Skermanella rosea: one gene and its partner. Each later gene encodes a partner of the first gene's protein in a complex. Links are inferred from orthologs where the notes say so. Each region holds a gene or a part of one and is shown on either strand. Other genes may lie near its edges.

Evidence for each region. The genes of interacting proteins can lie anywhere in the genome.
Region 2: the proteins of JL101_RS06705 (region 1) and dnaN are in contact, whole or in part, in a solved structure (PDB 1OK7), measured with the Escherichia coli proteins. The link is inferred for Skermanella rosea from one-to-one orthologs.

What each region holds. Positions count from the first base shown.
Region 1 is NZ_CP086111.1:1,442,763-1,446,003, forward strand. Bases 355-3,241 are described here. They hold JL101_RS06705 (DNA polymerase IV), read right to left. Parts: upstream 2,536-3,241; coding sequence 1,174-2,535; downstream 355-1,173. Other genes in these bases: JL101_RS06700 (cell envelope integrity EipB family protein), read left to right, coding at 355-1,163; JL101_RS06710 (response regulator), read left to right, coding at 2,887-3,241. Outside these bases: JL101_RS06695 (2-hydroxyacid dehydrogenase), read right to left, coding at 1-195; more of JL101_RS06700, read left to right, coding at 342-354. UniProt on the Escherichia coli protein: Poorly processive, error-prone DNA polymerase involved in translesion repair and untargeted mutagenesis. Copies undamaged DNA at stalled replication forks, which arise in vivo from mismatched or misaligned primer ends.
Region 2 is NZ_CP086111.1:810-3,954, reverse strand. The notes cover bases 271-3,061. They hold dnaN (DNA polymerase III subunit beta), read right to left. Parts: upstream 2,336-3,061; coding sequence 1,205-2,335; downstream 271-1,204. Other genes in these bases: dnaA (chromosomal replication initiator protein DnaA), read right to left, coding at 2,527-3,061; recF (DNA replication/repair protein RecF), read right to left, coding at 271-1,121. In the rest of the region: more of recF, read right to left, coding at 1-270; more of dnaA, read right to left, coding at 3,062-3,145. UniProt on the Escherichia coli protein: Confers DNA tethering and processivity to DNA polymerases and other proteins. Acts as a clamp, forming a ring around DNA (a reaction catalyzed by the clamp-loading complex) which diffuses in an ATP-independent manner freely and bidirectionally along dsDNA.

The sequences.
Region 1 (3,241 bases):
CGGGACCGGATCGACCGCGCAGACCAGCAGGGCGTCGGCGCCGTCCGCCCGGCGCGCCATCTCCTCCACGCCATAGGGATGGTCGTCCTCGTTGGGCAGGATGCGATAGTCGCGGCCGGCACGGGCCATGACCGCGTCGGGATACCGGCGGGTCAGGAGGAGAACTGGTCGGGTGGTCCCGTTCGGAGCGTTCATCGGGCTGTCCTCTGGCGCTTGAACTCGCTAATTCCGGGGGAAATGCCGAAAAAGGATGTTTCGGCTTTTTCCCGCGCGCGAAACTACTATGCTTACCCCTGGGCTTCACGCCGTAAACCGCTGTAAACCAATTTGTGGTCGTCACCTTGAAAGATTTCCGCCCCGCTGCCCGCGTCGCCTTCACGGCGTTGCTCGGCCTGCTGACCATCGTGCCGTCGGCGTTTCCCGCCCGAGCCGCCGTGGAGATCGCCCCGCACCGGGCGATCTACAAGATGTCGCTGGCCTCGGCGCGCAACAGCAGCACCGTGTCCGACGTCCGCGGCCAGATGATGTTCGAATGGGCGGATGCCTGCGACGGCTGGACCATCGAGCAGCGCTTCCAGCTGCGCTTCCAGTATTCCGAGGGCGAGCAGGTCGACATGTCGACCAACTACGCCACCTGGGAGTCGAAGGACGGCGAGTCCTACCGCTTCAACGTCCGCAAGCTGGTCAACGGCGAGCTGGACGAGGAGCTGCGCGGCACCGCCGAGGCCTATGGCGACCGGCCCGGCGTCGCCCGATACGTCAAGCCGGAGGAGCAGGAGATCGAGCTGCCCGGCGGCACCCTGTTCCCCAGCATGCACACGATCCAGCTGCTGAAGCATGCGGCGGCCGGCGACAAGCTGTTCGGCACCACCGTCTTCGACGGCTCCGATACCGACGGGGCGACCGAGATCAGCGCCGCCCTGGGGCTGCGGACGGAGCCGGCGCTGGACGGCAAGTTCGACGCCAAGCTGCTCCACGGCGCCGTCTGGCCGGTCCGCATGGCGTTCTTCCCCATGGACAGCGACGATGCCGCCCCCGAGTACGAGATGAGCCTGAAGCTGTTCGAGAACGGCGTCGCCCAATCGATGCTGATCGACTACGGCGATTTCACGGTCGCCGCCGTGCTGGAGCAGATCGAGTCGATCCCCCGGCCGCGCTGCTGATCCTTCCCGTTCAGCGCCGTCTCCGGCGGGGCGGCATCGGCAGGCCGGGCAGCAGCGGGGTGGAGCGCGGAACGAATCCGCGCCCCTTGACGACGGCCGTGTCGCCCAGCCGGTCGCGGACCTGGTCCATCGCCCGCTCCACCTCGTTGCGGCGCATGCGGTCGGGGTCCAGCAGGTCGGGCGGATCGGCGCGCCGGGCCTCGGCCAGGTCGGCGCAGCCGATGCCGATCAGGCGGTACCGGGTGCCGGTCGCCTCGCGCTCCAGCAGGGGCAGGGCCGCCTGGAAGATGGCGTCCGCCATCCGGGTCGGAGAGCCCAGCTTGCGGCTCCGCGTCACTTGGCGGAAATCGGCGGTCTTGAGCTTCAGCACCACCGACCCGCCGGCGAGATCCTGGGCCTTCAGCCGCCGGGCGACCGTCTCGCACAGGGGCCACAGCCGGTTGCTCAAGTCTTCCAGGTCGGCGATGTCCTGGCTGAAGGTGGTCTCGGCCGAGATGCTCTTGGTCTCCTCGTCAGGATCGACCGTGCGCAGGTCCTCGCCGCGGGCGAACCGGAAGAGACGGCGCCCCATCACGCCGTAGCGCTTCATCAGGTGGTGCTCGTCGCGCTCGCGCAGTTCGGCGATGGTGCGGATGCCGTCCTGCTCCAGCTTGCGCTGCAGGGCGGCCCCGACGCCCCAGATCAGGCCGACCGGCTGGGGAGCCAGGAAGTCCAGCGCCTCGGCCCGTCCGATCGCCTTGAAGCCGCGCGGCTTGTCGAGGTCGCTCGCCACCTTGGCCAGGAACTTGTTGTAGCTGAGCCCGATGGAGGCGGTGATGCCGATCTCCGTCTCCAGCCGGCGCACCAGCCGGATCAGCGTCCGCGCCGGGCTGCCGCCGTGCAGCCGTTCCGTGCCGGTCAGGTCCAGGAAGGCCTCGTCGATCGACAGCGGCTGGACCAGGGGGGTCAGCTCCAGCATCCTGGCCCGGACCTCGCGCCCGACCGCCTGGTACTTCCTCATGTCGGGCGGCAACACCACCGCGTTGGGGCACAGCGAAAGGGCCTTGAACATCGGCATCGCCGACCGTACCCCGTAGAGCCTGGCCACGTAGCAGCAGGCCGCGACGACTCCGCGCTGGCCGCCGCCGACGATCACCGGCAGGTCCGCCAGCTTCGGATCGTCCCGCTTCTCGACGCTGGCATAGAAGGCGTCGCAGTCGATATGGGCGATCGACAGGGCGTGCAGTTCGGCATGGCGGGTAAGCCGCCGCGAGCCGCAGGCAGGGCATCTCGCCGCTCCCGGCGGCGCCTCCCCGCCGCAGTCGCGGCACAGGCCGGGAACGGCCGGCCCCGATCGAATCAGGCGTTCAGCGCCCATCGCGTCGGATTCCATCGCATGGTCTCGAACCGGTCCTTCGTGATCCCGTCCGGCGTGATCCCGTCCGGGGCGCCGCCGCGCCGAAGTCACAGTACATGGACGCGTGCCGGGTTGCCGTGTAAGGTTGGCGCGGGTTGCAGTGCCGGGATCATGCCACGCCCGTGCCGCTGCTGTCCGTATAGTTCGCTCGGCCTACCATTCGGAATATGCGTTTCGTGCATCGAACATCCCTGCAACAACAGCGCGGTAACCACACCTTAACCTTCGCCTTCTAGAAGTGGATGAGGTGTGCGGCCACCGGCACGCCCGGCGCTACCGGCCGTGAGCCGCGGCGGTGCCGGTTGTAAGAGGTCATGGAGAGTTATAATGTCTGCCGATCAAGCTTGGGACGATGTCAAGTCCGCCGACCCCGAGGGTGCCAAGCGGGTGCTGATCGTGGAAGACAACGAACTGAACATGAAGCTGTTTCATGACCTGCTCGAGGCCCACGGCTATGCGACATTGCAGACCAAGGACGGGATGGAAGCGCTGAAGCTGGCGCGTCTCCACCGGCCCGACCTGATCCTGATGGACATCCAGCTCCCGGAGGTGTCCGGGCTGGAAGTAACCAAATGGATCAAGGAAGACGATGACCTCAAGGCGATTCCCATCATCGCGGTCACCGCGTTCGCCATGAAAGGCGATGAGGAGAAAATTCGCGAAGGAGGTTGCGAGGACTACA
Region 2 (3,145 bases), 1.4 Mb from region 1 along the record:
GCGAAGATGCCGGCGTCGGTGCCGGTCAGCCAGGCCTGGGCGCCGAGATCCAGGATCTCGCCGAACAGGGCGCTGCGCCGGTCGGCGTCCAGGTGGGCCGCCACCTCGTCCAGCAGCATCAGGGGCGGCTGGCCGCGCTCGGCCGCCATCAGCCGGGCGTTGGCCAGGACGATGGCGATCAGCAGGGCCTTCTGCTCGCCGGTCGAGCAGAACTCGGCCGGCATGTCCTTGCCGCGGTGGCGGACCGCGAGGTCGCTGCGGTGGGGACCCGCGGTACCCTCGCCGGAGCCGTCGTGGCGGCGGGACTCGGAAAGCCGGCGGCGCAGCGCATCCTCGGCCGCCAGGGCCGGCTGGTCGGCCAACCAGTCCTCCACCGTGCCGGAAACCGCGAGGTCGGCCCGCGGGAACGGGCCGGTCGCCTGCTCGCACGCCTGCTGGAGCCGCGCCACCATGTCGCGCCGGGCGGCGGCGACCGCGACGCCGGAGGTCGCCATCTCGTCCTCCAGCGCGGACAGCCAGGACTCGTCGCCGCGCCCGTCGCGCAGCAGCCGGCCCCGTTCGCGCAGCGCGTGCTCGTAGCGGCTGAGCCGTCCGGCATGGGCCGGGTCGAAGCCGAACACCAGCCGGTCCAGGAAGCGGCGCCGGCCGCTCGATCCCTCGACGAACAGCCGGTCCATCTGGGGCGTCAGCCAGGTCAGCGCCACATGCTCGGCCAGGGCCACCTGGCCGCGCACGGGGTGGCCGTCGATCCGGACGAGGCGGCGCTCCGGCTGCCCGTCGGCGGTGCCGTCGCGGCCGGTGCCGATGTCGACCGGGCCGAACGGGGTCGCGACCCGCGCCGCGACCGCCCAGCCGCTGCCTTCCGGCGCGCCGATCCGCTCCACGTCGGCCAGGCGGGCGCGGCGCAGGCCGCGGCCGGGCGACAGGAAGCTGACGGCTTCCAAAAGGTTGGTCTTGCCGGCGCCGTTCGGCCCCGTCAGCACGACGGGACGCGCGTCCGCGTCGAGACGCGCGCCGTCGTAGCAGCGGAACTGCGTCAGGGTCAGGCGGGTGACCGCCAGCCGGGGGGCTGGCGCATCGCGCAGGGCTATCGGGGCTGGCGGCATCGCAACTGGCGGCATCGGAACTCCGGCCATACCCGCGGCGGCGCCCGGACCCCTGCCCGGCCACGCCGCGAGGGCCGCGCTTCCCGCACGGCCGCGCGTCAAACGCGCATCGGCATCAGAACATACAGGGCCGAACTGTCGGCCACATCCCGGACGATCGTGGGCGACGCGGCGTCGGCCATGGTGAACCGGGCGCCGTCACCCTCGATCTGCTGAGTGATGTCCAATAGATAGCGAGAGTTGAAACCGATTTCGAGGGGGGAGCTGTCATAACTGACCTCCAGCTCCTCGGTGGCGCTGCCGGCCTCGGGGCTGGTCGCCGACAGGGTCAGGTTGCCCCGGTCGATGCTCAGCTTGACCGCCCGGCTCTTCTCGGTCGAGATGGTCGCGACCCGGTCCACCGCGCTGGCGAAGACCCGGCTGTCCACCTCCAGCACCTTGTCGTTGCCGGTCGGGATCACCCGCTCGTAGTCGGGGAAAGTGCCGTCGATCAGCTTGGACGTGACGGTCACGGCGTCGAAGCCGAAGCGGACCTTGGTCTCGGACAGGCTGACCTCGATCCGGTCGGCCGCCTCGTCGATCAGCTTGCGGATCTCCAGCACGGTCTTGCGCGGCACGATCACGCCGGGAATGCCGGCCGCCCCGTCGGGCAGCGGGATCTCGACCCGGGCCAGCCGGTGGCCGTCGGTCGCGACCGCGCGCAGCACCGGCATCTCCGCCTCGCCGGCGCGCGACTTGGTGGCGTGCAGGTAGATGCCGTTGAGATAGTAGCGGGTCTCCTCCGTGGAGATCGCGAAGCGGGTGCGGTCCACCAGGTTCCGCAGGTCCGACGCGGCGAGGCTGAAGCGGTGCGCCATGTCGCCGCCGGACATCTGGGGGAAGTCCTCGACCGGCAGGCAGCCCAGCTTGAAGTTGGAGCGGCCCGACCGAAGCGTCAGCAGCCCGTTGTCGCCGGAGCTGTCCAGTTCCACCTGGCTGCCGTCGGGCAGCTTGCGGACGATGTCGTACAGGGTGTGGGCCGGCGCCGTGGTCGCTCCCGGCTGGGCGATGTCGGCGGGAACGGACTCGACGATCTCCAGGTCCATGTCGGTCGCGGTCAGCGCAAGCTCGCCGTTCTCGGCCTTCAGCATGACGTTGGACAGGATGGGGATCGTGTTCCGGCGTTCCACCACGCTTTGAACATGCCCGAGGGAGCGGAGGAGGGCGGCGCGTTCGATCGTGATTTTCATGCTGATCCGCTGGTCTCGAGGGGCTTTAGCCGGTTCCGACAGGTGTGTCCGCTGCCGCGCGCACCCCGTCGGATGCCGCGAAGCGGGCGGCGACTATAGCACACGCGGGCGAAAAGCTAACGGATTCCGAACGCGATCCGCCGGCCGGAAGCGGCGTTCCCGGGCGGCGGCCGGAGCGGCGGCGGGGCCGCTCAGCCCTCCAGCATGCGGCGCAGCAGCTCGACGTCCTCGGCGAAGCTCTGGTCGGACGTCCTCAGCTCCTCCACCTTGCGGACGGCGTGCATCACGGTGGTGTGGTCGCGGCCGCCGAACTTGCGGCCGATCTCCGGCAGGGAGCGGGCGGTGAGCTGCTTGGCCAGGTACATGGCGACCTGCCGGGGCCGGGCGACGGCGCGGGCGCGCCGGGCGGAATGCATGTCGGCGAGGCGGATGTTGTAGTGCTCCGCCACCTTCTTCTGGATCTCGTCGATGGTCACGCGGCGGTCGTTGGCCCGGAGCAGGTCGTGCAACACCTCCTGGGTCGATTCCAGCGTGATCGCCCGGCCGACCAGCTCGGCATGGGCGACGATGCGGTTCAGGGCGCCTTCCAGCTCGCGGACGTTGGAGGTGATCTTGTGGGCCAGGAACTCCAGGACCTTGGAGTTGATCTGGACGTTCATCGACTCGGCCTTGGCCTGGAGGATGCCGAGCCGGAGCTCGTAGGTGGTCGGGTGTATGTCCGCGACCAGCCCCCAGCCCAGGCGGGAGCGCAGCCGCTCCTCCATCCCCTCCAGGTCGGACGGCGACTTGTCGGCCGAGATCACGACCTGG